Regions from separate parts of the Thioalkalivibrio sp. ALE10 genome, predicted to be linked through region 1. Evidence: predicted binding sites of a transcription regulator. Region 1 holds the regulator's gene; each other region holds the start of a gene.

Evidence for each region. The regulator sigma-54, encoded in region 1, starts transcription at its own class of promoters, with help from an activator protein. The targets are predictions, from matches to a motif close to TGGCANGNTNCNTGCTT.
Region 2: the regulator sigma-54 is predicted to act here: its motif matches at 2,621-2,637, upstream of F788_RS0109210 (HupE/UreJ family protein).
Region 3: the regulator sigma-54 is predicted to act here: its motif matches at 1,224-1,240, upstream of glnL (nitrogen regulation protein NR(II)).
Region 4: the regulator sigma-54 is predicted to act here: its motif matches at 1,340-1,356, upstream of flgA (flagellar basal body P-ring formation chaperone FlgA).

What each region holds. Positions count from the first base shown of each region.
Region 1 covers NZ_KB906450.1:432,680-436,252, forward strand. Annotated here, with positions in the region: gene hprK (HPr(Ser) kinase/phosphatase) at 1-985, opposite strand, end outside; gene F788_RS0102130 (PTS sugar transporter subunit IIA) at 988-1,452, opposite strand; gene hpf (ribosome hibernation-promoting factor, HPF/YfiA family) at 1,457-1,795, opposite strand; gene F788_RS0102140 (RNA polymerase factor sigma-54) at 1,799-3,328, opposite strand; gene lptB (LPS export ABC transporter ATP-binding protein) at 3,413-3,573, opposite strand, start outside.
Region 2 covers NZ_KB906453.1:228,101-231,673, forward strand. Annotated here, with positions in the region: gene ureC (urease subunit alpha) at 1-440, opposite strand, end outside; gene F788_RS0109195 (urease subunit beta) at 437-757, opposite strand; gene ureA (urease subunit gamma) at 771-1,073, opposite strand; gene F788_RS0109205 (urease accessory protein UreD) at 1,088-1,951, opposite strand; gene F788_RS0109210 (HupE/UreJ family protein) at 1,962-2,561, opposite strand; gene speE (polyamine aminopropyltransferase) at 2,904-3,573, opposite strand, start outside.
Region 3 covers NZ_KB906450.1:72,734-76,306, forward strand. Annotated here, with positions in the region: gene F788_RS0100345 (hypothetical protein) at 1-740, shown strand, start outside; gene F788_RS0100350 (DUF4124 domain-containing protein) at 719-1,096, shown strand; gene glnL (nitrogen regulation protein NR(II)) at 1,252-2,358, shown strand; gene ntrC (nitrogen regulation protein NR(I)) at 2,355-3,573, shown strand, end outside.
Region 4 covers NZ_KB906458.1:10,384-13,956, forward strand. Annotated here, with positions in the region: gene F788_RS0112210 (flagella synthesis protein FlgN) at 1-144, opposite strand, end outside; gene flgM (flagellar biosynthesis anti-sigma factor FlgM) at 149-466, opposite strand; gene flgA (flagellar basal body P-ring formation chaperone FlgA) at 559-1,227, opposite strand; gene F788_RS0112225 (chemotaxis protein) at 1,451-2,380, shown strand; gene F788_RS0112230 (protein-glutamate O-methyltransferase CheR) at 2,576-3,391, shown strand.

The DNA.
Region 1 (3,573 bases):
TGGATTCCTCCTGCTGATCCTCGCCCATCTGGCGCCGCTGGCGGGCGCGCAGATCGTCCCCGGCGATGTAGCCCTGCATGTGCAGCAGGTGATTGCGGACCGCGGCCTCGATCATGACCGCGATGTTGCGCCCCGGCGCCACCGGCAGGCTGATCAGCGGGATGCGCAGGCCGAGGATCTCGCTCTCGCCGCGGCGCCCGTTCAGGCGGTCGTCCGGCACCGGCGAGGGCTCGTTGTGATCGCGCAGATCGATGATCAGGCGCAGATACTTGCCGCCCTTGATCGCCGAGTCGCCGTACATCGCGCGGATGTTGAGCACGCCCAGGCCGCGCACCTCGAGCAGGTCCTGGAGCAGGGCGGGGCAGTGTCCGCGCACGATATCCGGGGCAATGCGCGCGAACTCGGGGGCATCATCGGCGATCAGCCGGTGGCCACGCGAGATCAGCTCGAGTGCGACCTCGCTCTTGCCGACGCTGGAAGCCCCCGAGATCAGCACGCCGATCCCGAGGATCTCCATGAACACCCCGTGGCGCACCTCGAAATGGGCGAGGCGCTGCTGCAGGAAATAGCGCAGCAGCGCGATGACTTCGTGCGATGAGGTGCGCGTGCACAGGATCACCGGCAGCGGGTCGTCACCTGTGTGCGGCATGCGCGGGAACGGGCAGGTGTCCTCGGCGAAGATCACCATGGTGGTGCCCGTGCGGGCCATTTCCAGCACCAGGTGGTCACGCTGCTCGTCGGACAGGCCGGCGATGTAGCGGGCCTCGTAGTCGCCGATGACCTGGATGCGGTTGGGGCGGATCAGGTTCAGGTGGCCGGCCAGCGGCAGGTCGCCATCGCCGAATCCCAGGAGTTCGCGGTCGCCCGCGGCTTCCTCTCCGTGGACGTAGCGCAGATCCAGACGGCTCCCCATCGCCCGCGTGAGCGCGGCGATGGTGATGTTGCTCGCGGTGCCGTCGGCTGCCGCTTCCGCCCGGTCGGCCATGGTCAGGTGTCTCCCAGCGCCCGGCTGAGGGCCTGCTGGACCCCCGCGCTGTCCGCGGCGCGCCGGATGCCGGCGAGGGTGTCCGGCTGCGACAGCCCGCGCGCGAGCTGGGCCAGCAGGTCCAGGTGTTCGCTGGTGGCCTCTTCCGGCACCAGCAGGGCGATCAGGATGTCCACCGGTTCGTGGTCCATGGCTTCGAAATCCACGCCCTGATCCAGACGCAGGACCGCGATGCGGGGCGTATCCAGCTCGGCGAGACGGCCGTGCGGGATCGCCACGCCATGGCCGAGCCCGGTGGAGCCCAGTTTTTCGCGGGCCGACATGGCTTCGAACGCGGCACTGGCCGCCAGTCCGTCCGCGGCCCCGTCCACCAGCAGATCGGCGAGGGTTTCCAGCGCTCGTTTCTTGCTGGAGCAGTCGGTTTCCAGTCCGATGCGCTCCGGGGTGATGAGCTCGGCCGGATTCATCGGCTTACTGGGGCTGTTCGCGGTTGCGCTGGGCGCCCTCGGCGCGATGATGATCCTTGACCTTCTCCTTGTGCTTGATCAGCTGGCGGTCGACCTTGTCGATCAGGCCGTCGATGGCGGCGTACATGTCATCGTGGCTGGCCTCGGCGTGGATGTGGTTGCCGCTGACCTGCAGATTCGCTTCCGCCTTGTTGTGCAGCTTCTGCGTCTTCTCGTGGTTCAGCACCACGTGCACGTCGATCACCTTGTCGAAGTGGCGTTCCAGCTTCTGGAATTTCTCGTTGACGTAGTCGCGCAGGGCGTCGGTGATGTCGACGTGGTGTCCGGTGAGATTGATCTGCATGGGTCAGGCTCCTTTCGGTTTGCTTCCGGTCGGCATGGCGGCCATCTGGCGGCGTTCGCTGGAGGATGGCAGGTTCATGCCCTCCCGGTATTTGGCCACGGTACGCCGGGCCACGTTGATGCCCCGATCCGCGAGGATCTGGGCGAGGCGGGAATCGCTGAGCGGTTTGCCCGGCGTTTCCTCTTCGATGAGTTCGCGGATCATGGCACGAATCGCGGTCGCGGAGCATTCCCCGCCGTCGCTGGTGCCCACGTGACTGGAGAAGAAATACTTGAATTCGAACACCCCGCGGGGGGTGTGCATGTATTTCTGCGTGGTCACCCGCGAGATCGTGGACTCGTGCATCTCCAGGGCTTCGGCGATGTCGCGCAGGATCAGCGGCTGCATCGCCACCTCGCCGTGTTCCAGGAACCCCTGCTGGCGTTCGACGATCGCGCGCGCCACGCGCAGCAGGGTGTCGTTGCGGCTGTGCAGGCTCTTGATGAACCATCGCGCCTCCTGCAGCTGATCGCGCATGAAGGCGCTGTCGCGGGCATCGGAGACCTGGCGGACCATGCCGGCGTAGAGGTCGTTGATGCGAATGCGCGGGGCGATCTCGGGATTCAGGTCGACCTGCCAGCCCCGGTCGGTATGACGCACGTAGACATCCGGGACCACGTATTCCGGCGGTGTCTCGCTGATCTGGGCGCCGGGGCGCGGGTTCAGCGTGCGGATCAGGTCCAGCGCCGCGGCCAGTTCGTCGCCATCGCGTACGCCGCTCTGGCGCTGCAGGGCCTTGTAGTCACGCCGGGCAAGGGCGTCCATGCCGTGTTCCAGGACCGCGCGCGCCGCCTCGCGCGAGGGCGCGTCCGGCGCCAGCTCACCCAGCTGGACCTCCAGGCACTCGCGCAGATCCAGCGAACCGACCCCCAGCGGGTCGCAGTGCTGCAACCAGTGGCGTACGGCCTCGACCTCGTCGGTGTCGACGGGGGGTTCTTCACTCCGGCTGATGGTCTCGGCCAGGGTCTCGACGTCGCCCTCGAGGTAGCCGTCGCCGTTGATGGTGTCGATCAGGGCGGCGCCGATGCGCTGGTCGCGCGGGGTCAGGTGCGACAGATGCAGCTGCCACAGCAGGTGATCCTGCAGCCCGCCGCCGTCGTCGTCCGAGGTGTTCTCCAGCGGGTCGCGGTCGTCCGGACCGCGCGGGCTGGCGCTGGCGTCGTAGATGTCTTCCCAGCGGCTGTCGGTCACCAGCTCGTCGGGGATGACGTCCTCCGAGCCGCCGGCATCCACCGTTTCGCCGGTGCCGGCGGCGTCGCTGCCGCTCTCGCCGTCGTCGGTGTTCGCGTCGCTGGCAGTGTCCGCGGTGTCCCCCGCGTCGGCACCGAGTTCGTCATCCTCGGCCTGTTCCAGCATGGGATTGCTTTCCAGCGCCTGCTGGATCTCGGCCTGGAGCTCCAGCGTCGACAGCTGCAGCAGCCGGATGGCCTGCTGCAGCTGCGGCGTCATGGTCAGCGTCTGACCGAGCTGCAGATTCAGCCCGGGCTTCAGCATGAGTTGGGAAAGGCGTTGGTCACCATAAGTGAATAGTAATCCCTTGCTGCGGGCTTGTGCACCGTCCGGGTGCGGCGGTCGGTGTCACAGGCGGAAGTTTTCGCCGAGGTAGACCTCGCGCACGCGGGCGTCGGCCAGCAGTTCGTCCGGCGTGCCCGCGCTCAGCAGGCGCCCCTCGCTGAGGATGTACGCGCGATGGCAGATACCCAGGGTCTCGCGTACGTTGTGATCCGAGATTAGTACGC
Region 2 (3,573 bases), on a different contig from region 1:
GCCTCCTCGATCTGCTGCGGACAGATGAAGTGGATATGGGCATCGATGCCGCCGGCGGTCAGGATTCGCCCCTCGCCGGCGATGACCTCGGTTCCCGGGCCGATCACGATGTCGACACCCGGCTGGGTATCCGGGTTGCCGGCCTTGCCCACCGCGTGGATCCGGCCCTGCTTCAGGCCGACATCGGCCTTGACCACGCCCCAGTAGTCGAGGATGACCGCGTTGGTGATCACGGTGTCCACCACGGCTTCGTCGTGCCGCTGGCTCTGGCCCATGCCGTCGCGGATCACCTTGCCGCCGCCGAACTTGACCTCGTCGCCGTAGACGGTCCAGTCGCGCTCCACCTGGATCAGCAGCGCGGTGTCGCCGAGGCGCAGGCGATCGCCGGTGGTGGGGCCGAACATCTCGGCATAGGCGCGGCGGGGAATGGTCTGGCTCATTGCGCATCTCCGTCCAGCGGGCCACCGATGCGGCCCTGGAATCCGAACACCCGGCGCTCCCCGGCGTAGGCTACCAGCTGCACGCTGCGGGTCTGCCCCGGTTCAAAACGCACGGCCGTTCCCGCCGGTATGTCCAGGCGGAAGCCTCGCGCGCGCTCGCGGTCGAAGCGCAGGGCGTTGTTGGTCTCGAAGAAGTGATAGTGAGAACCGACCTGGACGGGCCGGTCGCCGCTGTTGGCCACCTCCAGGGTGACGGTCTCACGGCCGGCGTTCAGGGTGATGTCGCCGTCCGCGGGCAGGAGCTCACCGGGGATCATCGGGCACTTCCTCTTAACGGATGGGTTCGTGAACGGTGACCAGCTTGACCCCGTCCGGGAAGGTCGCCTCGACCTGTACCTCCGGGATCATCTCCGGGACGCCTTCGAGTACGTCGTCACGGGTCAGCACCTCGCCGCCCAGGCTCATCAGCTCCGCGACCGAACGGCCGTCGCGGGCCCCCTCGAGGATGGCCGCCGAAATCAGCGCCATGGCCTCCGGGTAGTTGAGCTTCAGCCCGCGCGCCTGGCGGCGTTCCGCCAGCAGAGCGGCCGTGAACAGCAGCAGCTTGTCTTTCTCGCGTGGGGTCAGTTCCATGGATCTTCCGGTGGTCAGGTGTTCCAGATACGGGGGGTGCACGGGGGGCGCCCGATGACCGGCTCGCGCAGGAAGGCCCAGGCCCGCTGCAGCAGCGCGCGCACGGTCTCCGCGCCATGGCCCAGACAACGCAGGAACAGGACATCCCCAATTCGCGAGATGCCCAGGCGCAGGGCGTCGGGCGTTCCGAGATGCTCGCGCAGTGCCGGTTCGAGTCCCTCGGGGGCCGGGGTGGCCACCAGCTGGCCCACCACGGGGAAGCCGTCGAGGCCCCAGGGGCGGCTCAGCAGCGGATCGCCGTGGGCCAGATCAAGGCGGTCATGTACCAGCGGTCGGCCGTCGCGCTCGATCCACAGATCCTGGGTGCACACTCCGCCCTCGTAGTGGTCGCCATGCGCCGGGCGTCCCAGGCACAGGACATCCCAGGTGCACAGGCGGGCGCCGGGTCCCAGGCGGAAGTGGTTGTGCAGCATCACGCGGGAGCGACCGTGCAGGATGGTTTCCGTCGGCAGGAACTCCAGGCTCGCCTCGGGCCCCACCGTGAAGCTTTGTTCCTGGCGGGCGCTGGCTGCCTGCGTCCGGTAGAACTTGGCCGCGGCAGGGGTCGTGAGCAGCGCCCGGCTGCCGGCGTCCAGCTCCGCTTCCAGCTGCAGGCGATCGCCGCCGGCGACGCCCCCGGGGGGGTGGATCACGTAGCAGTGGCAGACATCGCCTTCGGGGAAGAAGCTTCGCTGCACCAGCAGAGGGCCCTCGTGACGGCGGCGGGCCAGCCGGGTCCGTCCGCCACGCGAGGCGAAGCCCAGCTCCAGGCGCCCGAGCCATCCGTCCCGGGTCTCCGGGACGGTCTCTGTAGCGCCAGCCAGTTCCACGGGGGTCATGTCCACGCCGCTAGACCACCAGCAACAGATAGACGCTGGCGGCAACCATGGCCCCACCGGCCGCCTGTCCCACCGGACGCTCGAGACCCGTATCGCGTATCCGGGAGGCGGCCAGTGCACCGGCGGTCAGCAGCAGGGCGCTGGCCAGCAGGAAGCCGGCGGCGAATCTCAGTGCGGACAGGTCGGCCGCCATTTCGGCACCGTGGGCGAAGCCGTGCAGTGCGGCGAAGCCGGCCGCGATCGCGGCGGTCACCACCAGCGGGAGACGCGTGCCCAGAAAGACCAGCACGCCGGTCAGCAACAGCGAGGCGAGGATGCCGAATTCGACGGTCGGCAGCGGTCCTTGCGCCACGCCCAGGGCGAAGGCGAGCGCCAGAGTGGCCAGTACCGCCGCGCCGACGGTCAGGGTGCCCGGGAATCGCTGTGAGCGGGCCATCCAGAACCCGATTCCGAGCAGGACCAGCAGGTGATCGAGGCCGGTGAACGGGTGCAGAAATCCCGCAGCGAAGCCCGCATGTTCGTGGACGTGGTGCCCGTGGTGGGGATGGGCCAGCGCCATCACGGGCACCAGAAACAGAACAACGAATGCGATGCAGCGTCGATGCAGCATGGTTCTCCTCGCTTGAATCTCGGTGCGGCGCGCAGGAATGCGCCGGCAGTAATCCGAGTAAGCAGGAGCCATGCCATGGTCGCCCCGAAAGCGTTGCGGAGCGTGGTGCCGGGCCAGGGAGCGCCGGTCTGCGGAGCGAATGTTTCGTCGTGGTGCAGCCCGTTTCGGGGGCATGCATCAAGATGGATCAGGCTGCCCTGAAAGTGTGCGAGCGCGGGAGGTTTCGAGGCGGTGTCTGCTGATGCCGGGCGGATGCCGGAAGGCGTGCAGAGGCGTTACTCCCGGCTGAAGCCGACACCCCGCGCCGGCCCGGCGCCGGGGTGGCGGACCGGCGCGGCCGGATCAGGCGAACAGCTTGCGGCGGAAGAATTCCGGGGTCGCGCCGGCGGCGCGGTGGATGGCCGCGTTGTAGTAGTGCGTGACGAACGGGATCTCCTCGGCGGCTTCCTCGCGCAGGAAGGCGACCGGGGCGTCCTTGGAGGCGATGGTGCAGGTCCACCAGCCGGAGGGGTAGGTGGGCTGCGGGAAGTGCATGGTCAGGGCGTCGATGAAACCCGCCATGCGCATACTGTCGTGCATCGGCCGCAGGATGCTGTCGGTGTGCAGCAGCGGGGATTCGCTCTGCTGCACCAGCAGGCCATCGGAGCCCAGCGCCTTCACGCAGTCGCGGTAGAAATCCGCGGAGAACAGCCCTTCGGCCGGGCCGACCGGGTCGGTGGAGTCGACGATGATCACGTCGATGGAGCCGGGGTCCGCGTCCTTGATGAACTGGATGCCGTCATCGAACAGGAGTTCGGCGCGCGGGTCGTCGTTGGCGTCGCACAGCTCGGGGAAGTACTGCTCGGACAGGCGGGTCACGCGTTCGTCGATATCCACCTGCGTGGCCTTTTCCACCTCGTCGTGCTTGAGTACCTCGCGCAGGGTGCCGCAGTCGCCGCCGCCGATGATCACCACGTTCTTCGGTGCGTTGTGCGAATACAGGACCGGATGCGACATCATTTCGTGGTAGATG
Region 3 (3,573 bases), 360 kb from region 1:
CGCTGGAAGCAGCCTTTGCCGCTGCCCGGGCGGCCGGCGCTCCGCTGGGGCTGCCGGCCGATGGCGATGCCCCGCAGCTTGACGGGGATCGCGCGCACTGGACCCTGGAGCGCGGCAACGCCGCGGAGCCCGGGGCGATCGCCAGCGGTCCCGGCACGCCGGAGGCGCTGGGGCGCCTCGCGGCCCGCTGGCAGGCCTGGCATCCGGCGGAGGCCCTGCCGCAGGACGGCGTCTGGCGCCGCGGGGTACTGCAGCAGCAGCTGCGCGAACGTACCGAAGACCTGAGCGCCACCCTGGACGAACAGGCGCGCGAACAACTGAACCGCGAGCTGCATCATCAGGGGCTGTACCGGTTCGAGGACCTGCCGGTGGCCGGCAGCTTCTGGCGCTCGGTCCGGCGGCACGGCGAACACACCGGACTGGCGGATCTGACGCTCCCGCCGGCCCCCGTGCCGGCGTTCTGGCAACTGGCGCGCATCGCGCTGGCGGTGGCCGTCAGCGAGACGGGCGAGCTCGATCGCGAACGCTACCGCGCCCTGCTGGATGGCTATCACCGCGAGCGCCCGCTGAGCGCGATCGAACGCGGCGCCGCCCCGACGCTCCTGCGCATGGCCGCGCTGGACGACTGGCTGGAATGCATCGAGGCCGGCCACGCGCCCGCGGGCCCCGATCCGCGCCTGGCCGGCCTGCAGGACGCCGGCACCCGGGTGCAGTCGGTATGGATAAGGCCCGCCGCCTGATGACCCCGCGAGCCTCCCTCGCGGGGCTTGTGGCCCTGGCCATCGCCGGGGCGCCGGGCGTCGGCGTTCTGGCCTCCACCGAGGTCCACCGCTGGGTGGATGAAGACGGTGTGGTGCATTTCTCCGACGAGGCACCCGGCGACGGGCGCAGCGAACGCATCGAAGTTCAGGAGCCGATGGGCGCCGTCCCCCTGGAGAATGCCCGCGAGATCCTCGAACGCCCGATACGGCGGCCGGGAGAAGACCCGACGGACGACGCCCCGGAGGAAGACGCGGCCGCGGACGAAGAGACCGACGCTGAAGACGAAACTTCGATCGAGGACGTCCCGGTGCCCGTGGAACTGGTGGATTTCTGAGCCAGCCACGGGCATCGCACCACTTTGATGCACAGAATGCCCTACAATGGGGCAATGACTGCACCTCATCAGAGCGCCACCGCACAACGCCCCCGGACGAAGCGCTGCGACGCCCTCGTGGCCATTCTGGCGCACTTCATGCTTGAAACCGGGTGATGAGCCCGCATACGCCCCCTTCGCCCGCCTCGCTGCCCACCCCCCCGTGGTGGGACGACCTGTCCACGGCCGTGATGGTCACCGACGGGGATCTGCGGCTGCAGGCGATGAACGGCGCGGCCGAGGTCCTGCTGGGCCTCAGCCGCGAGCGCATCCTCGGTCACCCGCTCGGCCAGTGGCTGCATCTGGACCGCAACCTGTCCACCCGTCTGCGCAACGCCCTGACCCGGGACCAGCCGATCACCCTGCGTGCGCGGCGCCTGGAACCGCTGCGCGCGGAAAGCTTCCTGGCCGACGTGGTGATCACGCCGCTGCACGGCGAGGGTGACGAACCCGGACGGCTGCTGTTCGAACTCAGCGCGATCGACCGGCACGAGCGCATCTCGCGCGAGGAACAGCTGCAGAAGCAGCAGGCCATCTCGCGCGCAGTCACGCGCGGGCTGGCGCACGAGATCAAAAACCCGCTCGGCGGGCTGCGCGGCGCCGCGCAGCTGCTGGCCGGAGAACTGGACGATCCCGACCTGCGCGAATACACGCGCATCATCATCCATGAGGCCGACCGCCTGCGCTCGCTGGTGGACCGCATGCTCGGCCCCAACAACATGCCGCAGCGCGCCCCCCTTAACCTGCACGAGGTCCTCGAGCATGTGCGCGGCCTGATCAGCGTCCAGCTGCCGCTGGGCGTGAAGATCCGCGGCGACTACGACCCTTCGATCCCGGAGATCGAAGCGGATCGCGACATGCTGGTGCAGGCGCTCCTCAACCTGGTGCAGAACGCCCTGCAGGCGCTGGGCGACGAGGGCGAGATCGTGCTCAGCTCGCGCATCCTGCGCCAGTACACCGTTTCCGGCAAACGCCACCGGCTGGTCGCGCGCCTGAGCGTGCGCGACAACGGGCCGGGAATCCCCGAGGAGGTCCGCGAGCGGATCTTCTTCCCCATGGTCACCGGCCGCGACAGCGGCACCGGCCTCGGCCTGCCGATCGCGCAGAGCCTGGTCCAGCTGCATGACGGCCTGATCGAATGCCATTCACGGCCCGGCTCCACGCGCTTCGACATCCTCCTGCCCGTGGCCGGACCGCCCGCCAGCGAGAGCCCCGACGCATGAATCCGACGGTCTGGATCATCGACGACGACGATTCCATCCGCTGGGTGCTGGAACGCGCCCTGAGCCGATCCGATATCGCGGTGCGCGGGTTCGAGTCCGCCGACGCGGCATGGGCGGCCCTGGAGACGGAAGACACCCCGGATACCATCGTCGCCGACATTCGCATGCCGGGGCTCAACGGGCTCGATTTCCTGGCGCGCATGCAGAGCCGCGGTGACGCGCCGCCGGTCATCATCATGACCGCATTCTCCGATCTGGAGAGCGCGGTGGGCGCCTACCAGACCGGGGCGTTCGAATACCTGCCCAAGCCGTTCGACGTGGACGAGGCGGTGGCCCTGGTGCAGCGTGCCCTGGAGGCCCGCCGTGACAGCCTGGCGGCCGCAACGCCCGACGAGGGCAGCGCCGAGGAAACCCCCATCATCGGCGAGGCGCCGGCGATGCAGGAGATGTTCCGCGCCATCGGCCGCCTGTCACGCTCCAATATCACGGTTCTGATCAACGGCGAATCGGGGACCGGCAAGGAGCTGGTCGCACGCGCGCTGCATCAGCACAGTCCGCGGGCGGGGCAGCCGCTGATCGCCCTGAACACGGCGGCCATCCCCAAGGACCTGCTGGAAAGCGAGCTGTTCGGCCACGAGCGGGGGGCCTTTACCGGCGCCAGCCAGACCCGCAAGGGCCGCTTCGAGCAGGCCGACGGCGGAACCCTGTTCCTCGACGAGATCGGCGACATGCCGTTCGACCTGCAGACCCGCCTGCTGCGAGTGCTGGCCGACGGCACCTTCTACCGGGTGGGCGGGCATACCCCCATCCATACCGACGTGCGCATCATCGCCGCGACCCACCAGGACCTGGAAGAGCGGGTGCGCGCGGGGCAGTTCCGCGAGGACCTGTTCCACCGCCTCAACGTGATCCGCATCCATGTGCCGTCGCTGCGCGAGCGGCCGGAAGATATCCCGCTGCTGGTCAATCATTTCATGAGCGAGGTGGCCACCGAGCTGGGCGTGGAGCCCAAGGTGATGCGCCCCGAGGTGGTCGCGGAGATGCAGCGCCTGCCATGGCCGGGCAATGTGCGCCAGCTGGAAAACACCTGTCGCTGGCTGACGGTGATGGCCTCCGGACGCGAGGTGCACCTGGACGACCTGCCGGCGGAACTGCGCCGCGATGACGCGCCCCGGTCCACGGGCACGCCGCAACCGGGACCGGGACCGGCACAGG
Region 4 (3,573 bases), on a different contig from region 1:
CTTGCGCTGGACCGCGGCCTGCAGCCGATCCGGTTCGCGTGACTCAATGGCCCGGGTTTCCTCCAGCAGGATATCCTCCAGCCGTTGTCCGAGACGGATGGATTCCTCCAGGGAAGGACGGATTCCGGTTTCGTCGGTCACCACCGGATCACCGCAGCAGGCCTTCGATTTCCATCATGCGATCGGCCAGTTCCTCGTTGTCGATCGGGTAGTTCCCCTGAGCGATCGCCTCGCGGATCTCGGCCACCTTCGCCTCGTTGAACGGCGCGGCCTCGCTGGCTTCGCCGCTGCCGTTCATGGCCTGGGCGGCACCGGTCAGGGTGACGGCGTCGCCGCTGGCGGCATCGCCATTGCCGGCGCGATCCACCCCGTTACCGCCGGTGCGGGCGTCGTCGTCACGGCCGCGGACCCCGCCGTTCTGGCTGTCGGGGCGCAGGCCATTGATGTTGGGGCCTTTGATATCCATGACTTTGTCCTGTCGTTTGACTGGTCTGGCTCGTGTATCGGCCGGAATGCCCGAAACTGTAGGGTCGGTTGCGGGATTTCCGTCACATTTTACTACAGGGCGACGCGAACCGTGCCCGATGGCTGGACCTCGCCCTCGATCTCGCGTCCGGAGGAGGTGTTGCGCACGCGGATCCAGTCGCCGGCCGTGGCGTCTTCCAGGGCTTCGCCCTGCATGCGGATAGTGACGCTGCCGCTGCTGGCGAGGATGGTAACGCGCTGGCCGCGCTGGATCACCTGACGTTCATTAACGTGCTGCTGGCCGATGACCTGGCCCTGGCGAATCGCGCGGCGGGTCTGCAGACCGACCACCTCGGATGCGTCCTCGAAATAATGGCTGGCCTGGCGCGACGTCTCGATGCGCTCCATGCGCAGATCGCCCGGCCCCAGGGTCTGCTGGCGCGACAGATTGCGGCGGGCCACCACCACCTCGGCGTGGCGTTCCACGGTGGCCGGAACGTACACCGACCAGGTCACCGGCCCGGGACAGCGGATGTTGACCGCGGTATTGCCCCTCGGGCGGCCGCCGGGCGGCAGCGAGGCCTCCAGGGGTTCTTCGCAGCGCTTGAGGCGCAGGCGGTCGTCGACATGACCGAGTTGCACCTCCACATCGTCGCCGTTGTGGTCCCCCAGCTGCTGGTGCAGGAACCGTTCCGCGCTGTCACGAATGTTCTGCACCGGCTCGATCTCCGCTTGCGCGGTCGGGGCGAGGAGCGCGAGCATCAGAAGAAGCGCACCCCCGCTGCGGCCCGGGCTGCGGTACGGGAGCAAAGCCTGTAACTTGAAAAGGTGCATGTCCGGTCACCGTTGACCCTGTGTCTTCGTGACGGAATACATGCAGCTTCTGTGCCATGGCATCCGGCGCCTGTCCTGCGCGTCCGATGCGTGGTTCAAGCTCCCGCCGGCGCGGCCGTTAGCAGGGAGAACAACCCAGGGGGCGAGAACCGTGAGTCAGTTTATTGACGACGTGAACCAGCGCACGCAGATGGTCGGGCAGAACCGGATGGAGCTTCTGCTGTTCTATCTGGGCGGCACGCAGACCTTCGGGATCAACGTGTTCAAGGTGCGCGAGGTGGTTCCGCTGCCGCAGTTGCGCCAGATTCCCGGGTCCGCCGGGGTGGTGCGGGGGGTCACCACCCTGCGCGACAAGACCGTGCCGATCATCGATCTGGCGCGGGCGATGGGCATGCAGTCGACGCGGGCCGGGGCGGACGGCCAGCAGAAGGTCGTGGTGACGGAGTTCAATCGCTCGGTGCAGGGCTTCATGGTGTCGGCGGTGGATCGCATCGTGAACGTCAACTGGGACCAGGTGAAGTCGCCCCCGCGCGGCACCGGGCGCGAGTCGTTTCTGGTGGCGGTCACTGAACTCGACAACAAGCTGGTGGAGATCATCGACGTGGAGCGCGTGCTGTCGCTGGTCAATCCGTTGCCCACCGAGGTGTCGGAAAGCGTGCGTTCCGCGGTGGCCGAGCAGACACCCGAGCGTCGGGAAATCGTCATCGCCGACGACTCGGTGGTGGCTCGCCGCCAGATCGAAAGCGCCATCCAGGGGCTCGAGTGGCCCTACGTGCTGTGCAAGGACGGGCGTGAAGCCCTGGATTACCTGGAGGCGAAAGCCGCCGAGGGTCCGATCCACGACACGGTCGAGCTGGTGATCTCGGATATCGAAATGCCGCGCATGGATGGTTACACCCTGACGGCAAAGATCCGCGAGAACGACCGGCTGCGGCCGCTGCGGGTGCTGCTGCATTCCTCGCTCAGCGGCGAATTCAATACCGACATGGTGCGTCGGGCCGGTGCGGATGCGTTCCTCTCCAAGTTCAACCCGGACGAACTGGCCAGTGCGGTCCTGGAACAGATCAACAAGACCGCCTGAGATGTCGGTGGTTGCCGGGGGCGAACGAGTGCCGGCCCGGCCGGGGCGGGTGGCCGGCGCTTGCCGCCCCTTTGCAGGCTGCGGACTCCCGCAAGGCCGCCTCGAAGCCCTATACTGTGGCGGCATGGAATCATCGAACCGAACAACCAGCGGACGGCGGACGGGCCCGGCACGCGTCAAGGCGGAGATGTGTGCGTGATCGATTCCCGTGACTACGAAGAATTCGCGCGCTTTCTCTCCGAGTGCTGTGGCCTGGTGCTGGGGGACAGCCGCCAGTACCTGGTGTCCAGCCGGCTGTCCCGCCTGCTGGATGAATTTGGCTACAAGGACGTGCCGGAACTGCTGCACGCGCTGCGCAAGGCGCCCAGCCCGAAGCTGCGCACGCGCGTCATCGATGCGATGACCACCAACGAAACCTCCTGGTTTCGCGACGGTTTTCCGTTCGAGATCCTGCGCCACGTGATCCTCCCGGAGCTGGCGTCCACTCGGTCGTCGATCAAGGTCTGGTCGGCCGGGTGTTCCAGTGGACAGGAGCCCTACAGTATCTCGATGGTGGTCTCGGAATGGGAGGCCTCGCGCCCGCGCCGGGTGGTGCCCGTCAGCATTCTCGGCACGGACCTGTCCGAGGGCGTGCTGGAAGACGCCCGCAAGGGAGTCTATGACGGTCTGAGCATCGTGCGCGGGCTGAGCGAGTCGCGGCGGTCCCGGTTCTTCCAGACCGTGCCCGAGGGGCACAAGATCATCCCCGAGGTGCAGCGCCGCTGCCGGTTCCAGAAACTCAATCTGGTCGACAGCTACGCGGCGCTGGGCAAGTTCGACATCGTGTTCTGCCGTAACGTCCTGATCTATTTCTCCGCCGAGACCAAGCGTCAGGTCCTTGACGGTATTGCGAAGCAGCTCAACCCCGGTGGCTATCTGTTTCTTGGCGCTTCCGAGACGGTCGGGCCCTACAGCAAGGCGTACGAAACCGTGCGCACCGAGTACGGCTCGGTCCTGCGGCTGAAGGGCTGAACCCCTCCACGCCGGGCCTGCAACGGGCCCGGCGCTCGTTCCCTGCGCGGTGATTCGCCGCGTGGCCGGCCGCGTGCCGGTGTCCCTCCCTATCCTTTTTCCCCTTTTGCCGGCAGCCAATGGCACGGCGATTGCATCGTCGTGGTCAGGCAACGGATGCCCGCCATGCGCGGGCCGGACGG